3 regions of the Bacillus methanolicus genome follow, and region 2 is predicted to be linked to each of the others. Evidence: riboswitches for the same ligand, from Rfam matches in the RefSeq annotation. Region 2 holds a riboswitch; each other region holds the start of a gene.
The links. Region 2 has a riboswitch for S-adenosylmethionine ahead of metK (methionine adenosyltransferase). Riboswitches for the same ligand answer to the same signal wherever they lie in the genome.
Positions count from the first base shown of each region.

Region 1: another riboswitch for S-adenosylmethionine. It lies ahead of C0966_RS06625 (Fur-regulated basic protein FbpA); the one in region 2 lies ahead of metK (methionine adenosyltransferase).
Region 3: another riboswitch for S-adenosylmethionine. It lies ahead of C0966_RS06640 (LLM class flavin-dependent oxidoreductase); the one in region 2 lies ahead of metK (methionine adenosyltransferase).

Region 1 covers NZ_PNFF01000001.1:1,326,965-1,333,807, forward strand. The annotation lists gene C0966_RS06600 (putative bifunctional diguanylate cyclase/phosphodiesterase) at 1-1,170, opposite strand, end outside; gene C0966_RS06605 (ABC transporter ATP-binding protein) at 1,563-2,501, shown strand; gene C0966_RS06610 (ABC transporter permease) at 2,498-3,442, shown strand; gene ssuE (NADPH-dependent FMN reductase) at 3,578-4,108, opposite strand; gene C0966_RS06620 (YezD family protein) at 4,151-4,321, opposite strand; gene C0966_RS06625 (Fur-regulated basic protein FbpA) at 4,367-4,519, opposite strand; SAM riboswitch class I at 4,722-4,822, opposite strand; gene C0966_RS06630 (carbon-nitrogen hydrolase family protein) at 5,002-5,949, opposite strand; gene C0966_RS06635 (DUF3891 family protein) at 6,433-6,843, shown strand, end outside.
Region 2 covers NZ_PNFF01000001.1:2,307,528-2,314,370, forward strand. The annotation lists gene asnB (asparagine synthase (glutamine-hydrolyzing)) at 1-1,691, opposite strand, end outside; gene metK (methionine adenosyltransferase) at 1,996-3,195, opposite strand; SAM riboswitch class I at 3,581-3,706, opposite strand; gene C0966_RS11525 (thiol-disulfide oxidoreductase DCC family protein) at 3,797-4,180, opposite strand; gene pckA (phosphoenolpyruvate carboxykinase (ATP)) at 4,390-5,976, shown strand; gene C0966_RS11535 (DUF2584 domain-containing protein) at 6,055-6,297, opposite strand; gene C0966_RS11540 (ABC transporter substrate-binding protein) at 6,516-6,843, shown strand, end outside.
Region 3 covers NZ_PNFF01000001.1:1,333,857-1,338,716, reverse strand. The annotation lists gene queC (7-cyano-7-deazaguanine synthase QueC) at 1-550, shown strand, start outside; gene queD (6-carboxytetrahydropterin synthase QueD) at 555-1,037, shown strand; gene queE (7-carboxy-7-deazaguanine synthase QueE) at 1,030-1,758, shown strand; gene C0966_RS06645 (hypothetical protein) at 1,953-2,543, opposite strand; SAM riboswitch class I at 2,804-2,907, shown strand; gene C0966_RS06640 (LLM class flavin-dependent oxidoreductase) at 3,017-4,405, shown strand; gene C0966_RS06635 (DUF3891 family protein) at 4,553-4,860, opposite strand, start outside.

The sequences.
Region 1 (6,843 bases), 980 kb from region 2:
AAGCCCATCGGACGGAACGGTGCTCTTTAACCGTTTCGCTACTTTTTGCAATAATAGGTCCCCTGTCGAGTGTCCTTTCGTATCATTAATAATCTTAAATCGATCGAGGTCCAAAAACAATAGAGCCAACATTTGATTTCTCTGTTTCCTTAATAATTTGTTCAAATGCTGCCTCAACTTATTACGATTAGGCAGACCTGTCAGCGCATCATAAAAAGCCATTTTATGGATTGTTTTTTCTGCTTGCTTTCGTTCAGTGATATCTCTGCCGACGATCTGGATGGCACGTCTGCCTTCATACAAGATTGGCATAGTGGACATTTCTACTTCAATCGTATGTCCATCAACTCGAAAGACATGAAATTCAAATCGCCTTGCCAAAAATTTATTATCTTCAATATTCTTAATACGATTTCTTATTTCATCAATCACATTTGGATCCGTGAATGTAAAGATCGATTGTCCAATGATCTCCTCTGGTTTGGAAACTCCAACAAGCTTGCAGCCAGCCTTATTAATATAATCGATCTTCTCATTGCTAATAACCGCTATGAGATCAGGCGACATCTCAACTAAGCTTCGATAACGCTCTTCACTTTCTTTTCGGTCGGTAATGTCAAACAATACACTTGTAAAATCCACAAACTCACCGTGTTCATCCAGCTTAGGAATACCCCGGTCTTGTATCCAGCGCACTTCTCCATCAGGACGGATAATTCGGTATACACTCGTAACCGGTTCACCCGCCAAAAGTTTCTGTTCTCTTTCATCTAAAACATAAAGATCTTCCGGATAAATCACCTTTTTCCATAGATCATGGTCTTGATAAAACTCGTGTAAAGAGCGTCCGTACAGTTTTTCAATACCCGGAGTGATGAGTAGAATATCAGACTTTAAATCGTGGGACCATATCGCTACATCCAAAGTATCAAAAATACTATTTAATTTTTGCTTGCTATGTTGGAGTTCTTCAGTTGTTTTATAAATCATCTTCAGCAAAATCAACAGCAATATGATCATAGTAAGTTTATACAAAATATCAAAGATATGATAGACATTCCCACGGGAAGAAATAAGGATTGATGTTACATCTTCAAGGACCACTAAAAAGATAACCAGACATAAGATCATCATCCAATTCCGTTGATGTAATTGATCCATCTTTTTCATTTGCTTTTCTCCTGTTACATGTATTGCACAGCTGTATTAAATAAAAATTTATCATTATATTTACTAAATTTACAATATAAGATTGAAAGAATTATCTACGTTTTTTTCTGTGGTAAAGGGGCGGAGCTACGCAAATTAAAATAGAAATGCTAACTTTTCTTTAGCTAGATACTTGTTTAGCATTGTAAATATTTAGAGCTTTGCTTCGCTCACACCGCCTTATTATGTTTGTTAACTATATAAATTTAACCTATTTCCATGTTAGGGTTGGGAGTTTAATAATCATGCTAGTTTTTTGGTAAATTTTTTTGCAATTTTCGCAACTTTTCTCTCTTTTTATTCGTATTATTTGTTGGAGGAATATTTAGCCAAAAAGAGAAAGAGGGAGAATCATGTCTCAATATGCACTTGAAGTTCGATCATTAACAAAAAGAATTGGAAAAAAGCTGATTGTGGATGATGTTAGTTTTGCCATTGAAAAAGGAGAAGTATTTGGTCTGCTTGGCCCGAATGGTGCGGGGAAAACGACGATCATCCGCATGATCGTCAGTTTAATCAACCGGACTAAAGGAAGTGTCATCATTAACGGCTATAGCCTCGATGATGATTTTACCTCGGCCATGAGCGAGATCGGTGCAATTGTTGAAAATCCGGAATTCTATAAATATATGAGCGGATATAAAAACTTGCGCCACTATGTAAATATGGCAAAAAGAAAGATTCCTGAATCCCGGATTCAAGAAGTGATCAAATTGGTAGGACTTGAACAATCCATTCATCAAAAAGTGAAAACATACTCTCTCGGAATGCGTCAGCGTTTGGGTGTGGCTCAGGCTCTATTGCACAATCCGTCTATTCTCATTTTAGACGAACCTACAAACGGGCTCGATCCTCAAGGTATCAGGGAGTTCAGGGAATATCTTCGAACACTTGCCAGTGAAGGAATGTCTGTTTTAGTTTCATCCCATTTGCTTTCTGAAATGCAGTTGATGTGTGACCGCTTTGCGATTATTGAAAAAGGAAAGTTGATACATATTTCCAAAATGAATGAGACAGAGGAAGCAGAAAAAACTGCTCAGGAGTATGTTTTTGATGTAAGTGATCCCGCAAAAGCTGTTTCGATCTTAAAAGAACATGGCCTGAACAGAGAATTTAAGGACTTGGAGGATCAAAAGTTTAGTCTTGTGCTTCACCGGGAGGCAGTTGCAAAAGCCAATGAATTGCTTGTCACCAATCAAATTAAGGTATATGAGATAAGCAGTAAAAAGGCTACACTTGAAGACCGTTTCTTAGAAATTACAAATAAAGAAAACAAGGAGGTACCTGTATGACCGGTTTACTTCGGAATGAGCTGATGAAAATTTTCTCAAAAAAAGCGAGCTGGATTTATATGATCATCATTCTGGCTGCTTGTTTGATCGGCGGAATCATTTATCAAAAGGTAGGTCCTGAGCCAAAGGAAAATTGGCGGGAAGAAATTGAGGCAGAAATACAGCAACTTGAAAAACAATTAGAAAGTGCTCCTGACGAAGAGAAAGCATGGATCCAAGATCAAATCGAGCAAAATCAGCAATATTTGGATAAAAATGTGAATCCAAACGCAAAAAGCAACTGGCATTATATGAACAGCGTCGTAACAGGAATCGCCTCCCTTGTCACGTTATTTGCCGTCATTGTATGCAGTTCAAATGTATCTGCTGAATTTACTGATGGAACGATTAAGCAATTGTTAATCAGACCGCACAAAAGATGGGCAATTCTACTGTCCAAATATATTGCTGTACTAATCTACTCCCTGTTGCTTGTACTGACATTGATCGCGTCAGGGTATTTAGTAGGGTTGATTTTATTCGGCAACGGTGATTTTCATGCAAAAATTTTTGAAATGAGCGTCGACGGGCAGAAAGAAGCGATTGTAAGCACCCAATTCTTTTTAAAAATGCTTTATGACCTGCCTGGTTTATTCATCATTACAACCATTGCATTCATGCTGTCAACACTGTTTAAAAGCCAGTCACTTGCAGTCGGTATCGGAATTTTTGTTCTATTTTTCTCTTCCACAGTGGGGGCGTATATCGTTGTATTAGCCGAAAAATACGAATGGACAAAGTTTTTAATCTTTCCTCACCTGGATTTAACGATCTATGCACTCCAGGATAAAATCCTTCAGGATATCACTTTGCCGGAATCTTTAGGAATTTTGGCTGTATACTATGTCGTCTTCATCATCATTACGTTCGTCTTTTTCGAAAGAAGAGATATTAGCATATAAATATTGTAAAGGGCCAGACCCCTCCAAAGGGAGTCAGCCCTTTCTTAAACCAGAATTCGCCGGAGAATTGTATTCAGCGAAGTTGATTTGTGGCAAGATTCAGACATTTTCTGACCTCAGTAATATAAAATAGTTTTATTTGCGAAGGTGTTCGGCAAGGTCGGTTAACGCTTTTTGCAATCTTTCATGAGCTTCAGAATCTAACTCATACTGATTATCTTCAATCCGTTCAACTTGGGTATCCAGCGTGTAGACACCATTCAAAATGGTTGTTGCTCCCAATGCAGACAAGACCGGTTTTAATGCATAATCAATCACGAGAAGATGTCCGAACGTTCCTCCAATAACGAGAGGCAATATGATTTTATTTGCAAGTCCTTTTTGCGGAAGCAAGTCTAAATATGTTTTTAACACTCCCGTAAAGGACGCCTTATAAACAGGTGTTAACACGATGACAGCGTCGGCACTTTCTACTTTCTTATTTGCTATTGCGATTTCAGGACTATCGAATTTTCCGTAAATTAAATCTTCCGGAGGCAACTCTCGCACTTTGATTTGCTCAAACTCGATCTGTTCACGGGTCAAAAAAGCTACAACCTCCTGTTCAATTCCGTTCAATCTTGAATTTACTGATGTTGCCCCTGAAATAATAACTGCTTTTGCCAAAAAGCTCCACTCCTTATTTGATAAATTTTGAAAAATCATTGCTTATTTCTTTACTTCAAGTTTCTTATTTTTCACAAGCGGAAACCGTTTCTTTTCGGTAATATCGATTTGTGTAATATCACTATCATGTACGGTGATCACCACACAGCCATACTCCAGTTTGTCCAGCGATGACAGTATATATTTGATTTTCTCTTCATTTAATTGTTTCATAAAAGCCCCCTTAATAAGATATTATTGACACATGTAAGTCTAATTTCAACCATTATTCTTTAAATCACGGTATTCTTTCTCAAGTTCCGATAAAGTCAGCTCATTCAAAAATTGAAGATCTCCAATATAGCGGCCTGAGTTAACCAAGAACGAAATCAGAAAACCTTTCCTCTTTTTGATTGTTTCATGTAAAATCATTGATATAAAACATTCCTCCTTTTATGGTTATTTTCAACCCATCAAGGACTGAAAATATTTTCTTCGGGCTCCAATAGCAACAAATTTCTGAACGATTTGTTTCATTAATTCTAAGATATCCAATATAAATAGTCGGTTTTATTTTCAAAAATAAAACCTCTTCTTGGATAAGAAGAGGTGAAAGAATGCAATCTTTTTGCTCTTCTTATCTTTCAAGCTTTCGCTTGCTGGAATTGGCACAGTACTTTTAAGTCTGTTGCCGAGGCTTCACCGGGCCAGTCCCTCCACCTCTCTTGATAAGAATTCATATGAAACTATTATACTGTATAAACAAAACATGGTGTCATAATGGGAAAGTTCCCATCCAGTTCATGAACTTTATTTGATATTAATTTAAACCATGGCCAACAATACTGTCAATATAATTTTTTAAAAAATTTTGAATTGGTAAAAAAGAAATGGCAGCCCGTTATTTTGTTCGATTATTCCCATTTTACATTCGTTTTTTCGGCTTCATTTATTGTCAGCTGAAAGACATCAGGCCGAGAATAATGACCATTCACATCAAAATCGAAACGGCTTTTAACAATGTCTTTTAAATCTAAATCCGCAATAAGTATATCTTCTTTTCCGTATACCGGTCCAACGATATATTCACCGAGCGGACCAATAATAGCACTTCCTCCGTTGCTCATGATCTCCGGTTCTGACTCCAATTCATCATAGCAGGCCAAATCTGTCGGGTACATATCTTTTGTCACAAATTGATTGCATGATAAAACAAAACATCTGCCTTCCAGGGCAATATGCCTAATCGTAGATTGCCAAACTTCTCTTGCATCAGCAGTTGGCATAAGATAGATTTCAACGCCCTTGCTGTACATTGCCATCCGGGCAAGCGGCATATAATTCTCCCAACAGATCAAACCGCCCATTTTACCTATTGAAGTATCAAATACAGGAAGAGTGCTTCCATCTCCCTCTCCCCATATAATTCTTTCTGAAGCAGTCGGTTTAAGTTTACGATGTTTTCCTAACAGCGTACCGTCCGGACCGAAATAAAGTACCGTGCAATAAAGGGTGCCGGATAATTGTTCTTTTTCAATCACTCCAATAACAAGATACACGCTATTATCTTTTGCAATGGAACCTAATATTTCCGTTTCTTTACTAGGAACGAAGATCGAATTTTCCCAATACCGATACCAATCTTCCCGTCCTTTTTTCGACCGGCTCCCTACCACCGTTCCAAATGTCATTCCTCTCGGATAGGCCGGAATATACGCTTCCGGAAATAACACTAATTTTGCTCCCTTCTTAGCAGCATCAGTGGTTAACAATCGGACTTTTTCAATGGTTTTATAAAGGTCCATAATAACAGGTGATGCTTGTACAACGGCAACTCTTACTTGATTATTCATGCTTTCCATTCAGAACATCTCCAATCAATTTTATGTATAACAACCTTTCAGCATTTCAATAGGGAATTCGTTGTTTAATTATTTTCCATAAATTCAATTTTTTGAATTTTGATATCATTTTACAATTCCACCTGACACATTTCAACAAAATTGCCTTCCATTAGTTTTCTCACTAGAGTTTAAGAAGGCTATTATTCTATAAAACATAATGCCAATCTAGTAAACAAGAACTTTCTTACATTGATGAACAGGAATACACTGTTGCAACATAGAATAATTATATAAAACGTACATGAGTTTTAAACTCCCAGCGCTAACATGGAAGTAGTTTTCATTATAAAACAGAACCAACATAATAAGGCGGTGTGAGCGAAGCAAAGCACTAAATATTTACAAAGCTAAACAAGTATTTTGCTAAAGATAAGTTGGCAGTTCTATCTTTGTTAGCGTAGCTCCGCCCCTTTTCCACAAAAAAAGAGAAGGGGGTATCACATGATTGTCTATGAAAGAGAAAGTGATTTTGTCATGGTGACCCAGGATGATCATGCAAGAGTCTCAGGTGAATTTGCAAAAGCTTGGCGGAACGAATATTTTGTTGCATTGGATCGAAAAGAAGATGTAGAGCTTGCTGTTTTTGAACATGACCGGGGATGGATCGATCTTGATGAAACACCGTTTTGGAATGACGAAAAACGGCTGCCCTTCTCCTTCCGTGATTTTCCGTTAACCCCTAGGTTTGTTTTTTATAAAAAAGGCATTGACGAAGTTGAAAGCAAAAATAAATATGCTGCATTATTGTGCAGTTTGCAATATACGACCTTGTTTGAAATGATTCAAGACGATTCCGTACCGGCTTTTTTGTACTCTGAATACGAGAGGCAGCAAAGACTCATCAATGATTTG
Region 2 (6,843 bases):
TTCGCCCAATCGTTCATTTCATCCTTCAGCCAGTGGCGGATCGGCACCGGGAATCCGAGTTTTTTGCGATTCAGCACATGGTCAGGCACGATTCCTTCGGCAGCTTTGCGTAAAATATATTTCGTTGTTCCATTTGCCGTTTTTAAGCTGGTTGGAATTTTTGAAGCAACATCGAACACAGCCTTATCCAAAAACGGAACACGAAGCTCTAATGAATGGGCCATTGTCATTTTATCAGCTTTTAACAAAATATCGCCGCGAAGCCATGTATGGATGTCGATGTATTGCATACGGTCAACAGGATCGTAGCCGGCACTTTCTTCATACAACGGCTTTGTTACATCTGTATAGTTTAGACCTTCATTATATACGTTTAAAAGATTACGTTTTTCCTCTTCTGTAAACATTTTGGCGTTGCCTATATAACGCTCTTCCATCGGAGTGAGGCCGCGTTCAATGAAGCTCTTTCCTTTCATACCCTCCGGCATTATTTTGGCAATGACTTTTAAAAACGATTTTCCGGCTTTAGGGATTTTATCAAACACTTCAAGTGATTGCGGTTCACGGTAAATGTTATAGCCGCCGAATAATTCATCTGCTCCTTCACCGGATAAAACAACCGTCACATGCTTTCTTGCTTCGCGTGCAACAAAATATAATGGAACGCATGCAGGGTCTGCAAGCGGATCATCCATATGCCACATAATTTTCGGAAGTTCGTTCATATATTCTTCAGGCGAAATCACATAGCTGATGTTTTCAACGCCAAGCTTCTCAGCCGTCTCTTTCGCTACATCAATTTCACTGAATCCATTGCGTCCAAACCCTACTGAGAATGTCTTTATTGCAGGATGAAACTCTTTTGCAATCGAAGCAATAAGGGAAGAATCGATTCCACCTGAAAGGAATGAACCGACAGGCACATCGCTTCGCATGTGAATTTTTACTGAATCAAATAAAACATCTCGAATTTCTTTAATAAATTCATCTTCTGATTTATGAACAGGGTTGAAAGAAGCCTTCCAATAACGCTTAATTTCCATTGGCGAGCCGACTTTTTTGATAAAATAATGGCCGGGCTCAAGTTTTTTTATTCCTTCAGACAACGTATTTGGTTCTGGCACAAATTGATACGTTAAATAATGCTGCAATGACTCGTAGTTTAATACATCGTTCTCAATTGCTAATAGAATACTTTTCTTTTCAGATGCAAAGAACGTTTTGTCACCATCTTCAAAATAGAAGAAAGGCTTAATACCAAAAGGATCGCGTGCACCGTACAGGGTTTGCTCCTGTTTATCCCAAATCACAAATGCGAACATGCCGCGAAGCTTTTCAACCGCCTTTTCTTTCAAATGGCTGTAAAGGGCAACAATAACCTCTGTATCAGATTCTGTAGCAAATGTAAGCCCTTCTTTAAGCAGCTCTTCGCGAAGTTCAACATAGTTATAAACTTCTCCGTTAAAAATGATCCAATAACGTTCATTTTCATAACTTAAAGGCTGGTGGCCGGATTCCAGATCAATGATGCTCAAACGACGGAAACCGAATTGTATATGGTCATCAAAGAAATAGCCGTCATCATCCGGTCCGCGATGGGTAATAATATTATTCATATTTTTAAACAGCAGTTTTTGTTCGTTGCGATATTCTTGTGCTTTCTCATGTACACAACCAATAAAACCACACATTATGTACGTCACCTTCTCCGTTTTTTCGAAAATAATATAAAAAATTATTACCTGTAATCATTCGTCATTCAACAAAAACATACTCTCTAATACTACCACTATTCACATTAAAAATGCACTTAGAACACAAAAAAATCGCCGGGAAAAATCAGGTATTAATTGAAGTTTACACGAATTTATATCGAAGTAAACCCCAATTGACAGCTCTCTAAAAAACGAGCATGTAGCTCCGCCCCTTTTCCACAAAAAATAGACGGAGAAATAAAACGGGAGTTACATAATTCAATGCAACTCCCATCGAATGTTAAATTTGTGCCTGTTGCTTTAAAGCTTCTGCTTTATCCGTACGCTCCCAAGGAAGGTCGATATCATTGCGTCCAAAATGGCCGTATGCTGCAGTCTGTTTGTAAATCGGACGGCGAAGGTCTAGCATCTTAATGATCCCTGCAGGGCGAAGGTCAAAGTTTTTGTTGACAAGGTCAACAAGAACATCTTCACTAACTTTTCCTGTACCAAATGTATCAATTGAAATCGATACCGGCTTGGCAACTCCGATCGCATATGCAAGCTGAACCTCAACTTTTTCTGCAAGTCCAGCAGCTACGATATTTTTCGCAACATACCGTGCCGCATAAGCAGCTGAACGGTCAACTTTTGTAGGATCCTTGCCAGAGAAAGCACCGCCGCCGTGGCGTGCATAACCCCCATAAGTATCAACGATAATTTTGCGACCTGTTAGGCCGGCATCCCCTTGAGGGCCTCCGATAACGAATCGGCCTGTCGGGTTGATGAAGTATTTTGTATTTTCATCGATTAATTCTTTTGGAACAACCGGGTCAATAACATATTCTTTAATATTACGCTGAATTTGCTCAAGTGTAATTTCAGGATGATGCTGAGTAGAAATAACGATTGTATCGATGCGTACAGGCTTATCGTTTTCATCATACTCAACAGTCACCTGAGTTTTTCCATCCGGACGAAGGTAAGGAAGAATCTCTTCTTTCCGCACTTCCGTTAATCGGCGGGCAAGCTTATGAGCAAGAGAGATTGGCAAAGGCATAAGCTCTTTTGTTTCGTTGCAGGCAAAGCCGAACATTAATCCCTGGTCTCCTGCTCCGATCGCTTCGATCTCTTCATCAGTCATTTGGCCTTCACGAGCTTCAAGAGCCTTGTCAACACCCATAGCAATATCAGGAGACTGCTCATCAATAGAAGTTAATACCGCACATGTTTCAGCATCAAAACCGTATTTTGCACGGGTGTAGCCAATATTTGCAACTGTTTCACGAACAATTTTAGGGATGTCTACATACGTAGAAGTTGTGATTTCTCCGGTAACCAACACCAAACCAGTAGTTACAGATGTTTCAGCAGCAACACGAGCATTCGCATCTTTTGCTAAAATGGCATCTAAGATTGCATCCGAAATTTGGTCACAAATTTTATCGGGATGACCTTCAGTTACTGATTCAGAAGTAAATAAACGACGTTTTTTTGACAACTGACTTCCTCCTTTATTTCATAATATAGAGCGAGGTTACAGGAAAATGGAAGCGCCTCGCATTAGTCCCTGCAGGCATAAGACGATCTGCGAGGAGGCATCTTTTCAGCCCCGCAGCAGGGCGGCTTATGACCCCCGAACCTGTGCACTGGGGGCTTGACAACTCACAAATCGTATTTCCATAACCTCAATTGATACGGTACTCATTCCCATTAGTATGAAATAAACATGGCAGTTTTATGATGCCTTAACTAAATTTTTTCCGGCATTATTGCCATAGATTGTTTTTGTCAAAACGAAAGACTGCATGCCCTTTGAAATAAACAAAATAAAAAACCTTCCCGCACATGAGGAAAGGTTGAAAACGTCAGGTTTGCGCCTTTCACTCTTATCGTTCAAGGACTTTATCCTTGCCTCAGGTTAGCACCTTTTCTCTAGACGTCTGTATTTCATCATAGAGCAGGTTGCTGGGTTTCATCGGGCCTGTCCCTCCACCATCTCGGGATAAGAGAGTATCCGTTCAAGGTTAAATCATATCTCATTGTGTTAAACGATGTCAATTGTTTTTTTTGCCTAAATTCTGCGCTGGACCTATGTTTTTCTATAGGGAGCAACTTCCGCTGTCGCAATTTTTCCGCAGAAATTTATGCCTGTTTTTTGCCACCCATTTATAAATGGGACTCCCAATCCTGTCAACGAGGGGAGCATGGATCAAAATCCCAAAGAAAAACGTTGCAGGTAAAAGAACAAGCAAGCGCCTTACTGCATAAAATCCTTTATAGATTTTGTTGGACGGAGTAACAATATGAAGTTCTTTCCTTAAATCTTCTTTTCGAAACGGAAAGCAGCTTTGCTTTTTCTCATACTCCTGAAGGGAGATCCACTCAACTTTGCCAAGCCAATCGAGTTTGTTGAATATTCTCTTTGTTTCCTGGCATAATGAGCATGTTTGATCGTACAACGCAATGGTTTTCAAGATGATCATTCCTATTATTTGTTAAACATAAGACTTGGGCAGATAAATCATAATTTATGTCTATTTTAACATACTATTTTAAAAACAGTTCAAAAGTACATTTTTTAAAATATTATTGAAACTTTCATATATAGTATAGACTAATTATTTAAAAGTGTTATACTAATTGATATGTAACCACTTACAAAAAACAAATGAAAAAGGAAGGTAATCATCAGATGAATTCTGTTACGATTCCGAACGAGTTGACTGATTTGTTAAAAGGAAGTAATGTTCAAATTCAATTGTCCGTCCCTCAATTAGTGGAAAAAGTGTTATACCGTAAAGAAGGGGCTTTAACATCAACCGGAGCAGTTCGTGCCACAACCGGGAAATACACCGGGCGTTCGCCTAAGGATAAATATATCGTGGAAGAAGCTTCTACAAAAGATAAAATCGATTGGGGCTCTGTTAACCAGCCAATTTCTGAAGAAGCATTTAATAAACTATATAATAAAGTAATAAACTACTTAAAGGAAAAAGAAGAAATATTTGTATTCAAAGGATTTGCGGGAGCTGACAAAAAGTACCGCATGCCGATTCAGGTAATAAATGAATATGCATGGCACAACCTGTTTGCCCATCAATTATTTATCCGCCCTACAGAAGAAGAATTGTTGGAGCATCAAGCGGAATTCACCGTGATTTCCGCTCCAAACTTTAAAGCAGATCCTGCAGTTGACGGTACGAGATCTGAAACCTTTATCATTATTTCTTTTGAACACCGTACCGTATTAATCGGCGGAACTGAGTATGCAGGAGAAATGAAAAAATCAATTTTCTCTGTCATGAACTATATGCTTCCTGAAAACGGAATTCTACCCATGCATTGTTCTGCAAATGTCGGCAGTGAAGGAGATGTTGCTTTATTCTTTGGCCTTTCAGGTACAGGAAAAACAACATTGTCAGCTGATCCAAACCGCCGGCTTATCGGTGATGATGAGCATGGCTGGTCTCCAAATGGCGTATTTAATATTGAGGGGGGCTGCTATGCGAAATGCATTAATCTTTCCCGTGAAAAAGAACCGCAAATTTTTGATGCCATTCGTTTCGGCTCAGTTCTAGAAAATGTTGTGATTAATTTAGAAACAAGGGTTCCTGACTATGATGACAGCACGTTAACAGAAAATACACGTGCAGCATATCCGATTCAAGCGATTGACAACATCGTTGATCCAAGCATTGCCGGCCATCCGAACACAATTATTTTCTTAACAGCTGATGCTTTCGGAGTACTCCCGCCGATTGCAAAACTAACAAAGGAACAGGCAATGTACCACTTCTTAAGTGGCTATACATCAAAGCTTGCCGGAACGGAGCGAGGAATTACTTCTCCGCAAGCAACGTTCTCAACTTGCTTTGGATCTCCGTTCCTCCCTCTTCCGGCAACTCGCTATGCAGAAATGCTTGGCGAAAAAATCGATGAGCATAACGCAAACGTATTTCTAGTCAATACAGGCTGGACCGGAGGCGAATACGGCACAGGCTCGCGCATGAAGCTCGCTTATACGCGCGCGATGGTTCAAGCTGCTCTGGAAGGTGAACTGGACAACACGGAGACCGTTAAAGATAAATTCTTTGGTCTGGAAATTCCTTTACATGTTCCAGGCGTTCCTGATGAAGTCCTTCAGCCGAACAAAACGTGGAAAAGCCAGGAAGCGTATGAAGCAAAAGCAAAAGAACTTGCTGATAAATTCCGCGAGAACTTCAAAAAGTTTAAAAATGTTCCTGCTGAAATTGAAGAAAAAGGCGGTCCTATCCTATAAAATTTGAAAACCAGGCGTAGATCAAACGCCTGGTTTTATTTCGTGACTATAAAAAAGCAGGTATATGACATGCCCTGCTCAATTTATCGTATTTAATGAAATTAACTGATATGTCAGAACCGTCCTGTTTTCCTGCCATTCTACTTTTTTAATGACCGCCGTGCCGCTTGAACCGCTATCAACCGTTTTTCTTACATCAACTGGAATATCCAAAGGATAAAGCCGATATCCTTCCTTCTCCAGTGTAAAATAATTATCTTTTATCCGGATTTCTTTTCCCTTTGTAATAATCATCGTATTGAGTTCCAATGGCATTCCCATCGATCTCTCTCCTTTGTAATATCCTTATCGTTATCTTATCATTTTTCAGATTCATTTTTCATCCTTGCATCATCCACCTTCTCCCGCATGAAGAGGCAGGAAATCCCCTACGAATGGAAGTTTTATGTCTATAGGCATTCACACATTTTTCTCCGCTTCATACGATATGTTAGGTCAAAAATAAGCTCATATTTATCTGTCAAAGGGAGGTTACCTGAATGAAAAATTGGGTTAAAAGTTGTTTTTCCTTCTTGCTGATTGCCATATTCATTATACCTTTAGCAGCATGCAATAAGGAAGAAGTTCTAAATGTGAAAATCGCGGAAGTTACTCATTCTATTTTTTATGCTCCGCAATATGTTGCATTGGAAAAAGGCTTTTTTGCAGACGAAGGCCTTAATGTCGATCTGACTACGACTGCAGGTGGAGATAAAACGATGACTGCGCTATTATCCGGAGGCGCTGACATCGCCCTTGTCGGCGCTGAAACATCGATTTATGTTTACGCTCAAGGCTCCAACGATCCGGTTATCAATTTTGCCCAGC
Region 3 (4,860 bases), 970 kb from region 2:
TAATCAGAGACACAAAACGGAGATTGAATGTGCGAAAAACATCGCAAAAGAACTTGGTATTAAACATCATATTTTAGATATGTCTTTGTTAAACCAATTGGCTCCGAATGCTTTAACAAGGGATGAAATTCCTGTAAAAGATGGGGAAGAGGGCGAACTGCCATCAACGTTTGTTCCCGGCAGAAATTTATTATTTCTTTCATTTGCCGGAGTGCTGGCAAATCAAGTAGGGGCAAAACACATCGTAACCGGTGTTTGTGAAACAGACTTTAGCGGATATCCGGATTGCAGAGATGTTTTTATCAAGTCTTTAAATGTAACATTGAATCTTTCGATGGATTACCAATTTGTCATTCATACACCCTTAATGTGGCTAAATAAAGCAGAAACTTGGAAGTTGGCAGATGAACTCGGTGCTTTTGATTTTGTGAGGGAAAAAACGTTAACTTGCTATAATGGCATCATTGCTGATGGCTGCGGGGAGTGTCCTGCGTGCAAGCTTCGAAAAAAAGGACTTGAAGAATACTTAAAGGTTCGAGGGGGTTTGTAAAACAATGTACGGTTTTCGAATTGTTGATAAACTCCAAAAAATAGATGAAGATATCCGCCGCGATCAGTTAAAGTACCATTCGAAGCGTGTCCTTGTCAGCAAGGAATTTACCTTTGATTCAGCTCATCATTTGCATTGTTATGAAGGCAAATGCAAAAATCTTCACGGCCATACGTATAAAGTTATCTTTGGCTTGAGCGGATATGTGGACGAAAGAGGATTACTGATTGATTTCAGTGATATAAAGGATATTTGGAAACAGGAAATTGAAATTTATCTTGATCATAAATACTTAAATGAAACACTTCCGCCTATGAATACGACTGCAGAAAACATGGTCGTCTGGATTTTTGAAAAAATGAAAGAAGCGTTGGAAAAAGAAGACAGACAGCAAAAATATCTCGGGGCCAGAGTGGAGTTTGTGCGGCTTTATGAAACTCCTACCAGTTATGCGGAAGCTAGACGGGAGTGGATGGAAGTTGAGTAAAATCCCGGTCATGGAGATATTTGGTCCTACCATCCAAGGAGAAGGAATGGTGATTGGACAAAAAACAATGTTTGTAAGAACTGCGGGTTGTGATTATTCATGTTCCTGGTGTGATTCTTCATTTACGTGGGACGGAACAGGCAAGGATTTAGTGAGGCAAATGGAAGCTGAAGAAATTTGGTCTGAGCTTAAAAAGCTTGGCGGGGATGGTTTTTCGTTTGTAACAATTTCAGGCGGCAATCCGGCATTATTAAAAAATTTACGATCCTTGATTCAGCTTTTAAAAGAGAATAACATCAAAATTTGTTTAGAAACACAAGGAAGCAAGTGGCAAGATTGGTTCTTTTATATTGATGAATTAACACTTTCACCGAAACCGCCAAGCTCAAACATGGTCACCGATTTTGACGTACTTGATATGATCATAAAAAACTTAGACCGAAAAAATTCTTCTCAGAATATTAGTTTGAAGATCGTCGTTTTTGATGATCAAGATTATGAATATGCGAAGAAAGTTCATCAAAGATACCCTGATGTCTCATTCTTTTTGCAGGTGGGAAATGAAGACATTACTTCGACCGAAAATCAAAAACTAGTTTCCTATCTTTTAGGAAAATATGAATGGCTTATCAACAAAGTTATGATGGATTCTGACTTAAAAAATGTGAAAGTTCTCCCGCAATTGCATACGTATGTTTGGGGTAATAAACGAGGTGTTTAGTACACTTTTTGAAATGGGCCAAAACATTGGCTCATTTTTTTATTTTGCAAAAGGGATTAAGCAGGTATGGGTTAATAACGAATTCAACCAGAGGAAATCTCGTAAGATAGACATGTGGATAAAATCCTGTCTTGTAACAGTGATCTTCTAATTTGTTTGTCGTTTAATATCCTCCACATCCGATTTAATTTCGTTTACTGCCATTCTAAGTTCTTTTCTAAGTTCGTAAAGTTCTCAATCGTCAAAGTCGCAAAGTGTCTCAAAGTATCTTTGATCTCATCTTGACCTTTTTCCAGTTGAAGTTGTCCGTCCTTAAGCTGGGCAACATCAGACTTCAATTCTATATGTCCTTGTTCCAATCTATGTTGTCCTTCTTTTAGCAAGGCAAAATCAGATTTTAATTCAATTTGTCCTTGCTCCAGTTTATGTTGTCCTTCTTTTAACTCGACAACATCAGACTTCAATTCATTATAGCCTTGCTCTAATCTAAGTTGTCCTTCTTTTAACTCGGCAACATCAGACTTCAGTTCAGTATACCCTTGCTCCAATCGATGTTGTCCTTCTTTAAGCTGGGCAATATCAGACCTCATTTCGATTTGTCCTTGCTTCAACTCAGAAATGTCAGCGTTCATCTCAGTTTGTCCTTGCTTCAACACTGTGATGTCTGATCTTATGGTTTTTAGTTCCTTCGTTTCAATTCTATGTTGTCCATCTTTCAACTCAGTAATATCAGCCTTCAGCGATTGAAGCTCTTTTAAAATATCTCCTAAAATTTTCTTTGTCATTTTTCTCACCTCCTTTGATCACTATTGTATCATAATTAGGTTGCAGTTTATCAAATTGAATTCGATAATAACTAGAAATAAATTAGCTCCAGTTGAAAATTGAATATTCTTAAACCGACTTTTTATAAATTTTTTAAATTTTACAAATTAATATTGACAGTTTATTAAGAATCGTTTAAATTAAAAACCAACAAAATCTATAGAATATTTGGGAATATACGTGCATCAAAATTTTTATTGCAACTTAATAGATCTTCGTTTTCTTATCTAGAGAGGTGGAGGGACTGGCCCGATGAAACTTCGGCAACAGGCTTTTCAAAGTACTGTGCCAATTCCAGCAAGCAAAATGCTTGAAAGATGAGAAAAGAAGTGAGTTTCAATCATGAACCTCTTCTTTTTTCAAAGAAGGGGTTTTTTATTTAGTCAGATGGTAAACGACACAGTAAAAATGAATCGAAAGCGGGGAGAAGATATTGGGAAAACAAATTATTTTGAATGCCTTTGAAATGACAAGTGCGATGCATAATTCTCATGGGCTGTGGAAACATCCGGAAAGCAAAAGGCAGAGACGTTACAAAGAACTTGATTATTGGATTGAAATGGCTAAGCTGTTAGAACGGGGAAAGTTTGATGCTGTTTTTTTTGCCGATGTATTGGGAGTCTATGATACATATAAACAAAGCAAGGAACCGTCCATACGTGATGGTATGCAAATTCCTTTAATTGACGCTGCACTTGTGATCCCGGTTATGGCAAGCGTGACAAAACATTTATCGTTTGCTTTTACGGTTAGTACGACATATGAACCTCCTTTTGCCCATGCAAGACGTTTTTCTACGTTGGACCATTTGACGAAAGGAAGAATCGCGTGGAATGTTGTTACTTCCTATCTGCCTAATGCAGCAAGGAATTTCGGTCTGCATGAGATGATCAAACATGACCGGCGTTATGATATAGCGGATGAGTATTTGGAGGTTTGTTATAAATTATGGGAATCAAGCTGGGAAGATGGGGCTGTCATAGAGGATGTTAAGAATGGAGTTTTGGTAGACCCTGCAAAAGTCCATGAAATCAACCATTCTGGAGAATTTTTTCATGTAGAGGGCCCGCATTTAAGTGAACCTTCTCTGCAGCGTACGCCAGTACTATATCAGGCCGGGGTATCTGAACGGGGAAGGGAATTTGCTGCGAAGCATGCGGAATGTGTATTTGTGGGAGGTCCAACTCCGGAGAGGATCAGGTTCTATACAGAAGATATTAAGAAACGTGCCGAAAAATATGGCCGGAACCCTGACAATATTAAAGTGTTTTCTTTCCTTACAGTTATTGTGGGCGAAACCACTGAGGAAGCGGAGCAAAAATATCAGGAATTAAACCGCCTTTGGAGCCCGGATGCAGCAAAAGCGCAATTTGGCGGGGCGAGCGGTTATGATTTGTCGCAATATGAAAAATCAGATTTGGATCAGCCTTTTGAGTTTAAACCAACAGAACACGGACATTATAAGGCAGCATCCTTAACAAAGGATGCATCGAAAAAACTAAAAATCGGTGAAGCACTTTCCAGGCTCGAAAATATTGACAGGGAGCAAGTGATTGTCGGAAATCCAACAGAAGTAGCAGACGCCATTCAATATCATTTTGAAGCATCCGGTGTTGACGGATTTAACCTAAACCACCTTGTTACACCGGGAAGCCTTGAGGATTTTATCGATTTAGTCGTGCCAATCCTGCAAAAGAGAGGCCTTTACAAAACAGAATATAAAAATGGTACATTAAGGCAAAAGCTCTTTGACCATGGAAGCAGTTTATTGCCAGAAGATCATCCTGGCAGCCAATATAGAAGGATCACTGTTAATAACTAAACGGAAAAGAAGCAAAATATTCCTCTTCAACAAGTGAAGGATTGCACAGCCTTTTGCTTGCTGAAGAGGCACCTAAACATTAGCTTGGATCTAGTTTAAATAATTGCAACCGCTTTCAAATGTTCCAACAGCCAGTTGTGACTATATTCATTTAGGTACGAATTGAACCACTCGTTCTTTTTTCGGTGTGTGTTTGTACGCTTTTGCAATGCCGTAATTCGCTATATCTGCTTTTTTGACTTCTTTTAATGGCACTTTTACAACAACTTCAGAAGAAAATGGAAAGTGAGAAAGGATTATTTTTTCTTTTTCTGCCCATTCGAAAGTGATTTTTTCATGATTAAAGAAAGAAAATCGTTGGCTGAATCCTTCAGCAAACCATTCCGAAGCAGTATGATGTACCATCGGTTCATGCATACAAATATATAAAGATAGATCATCGCAAAAGCGAAGGA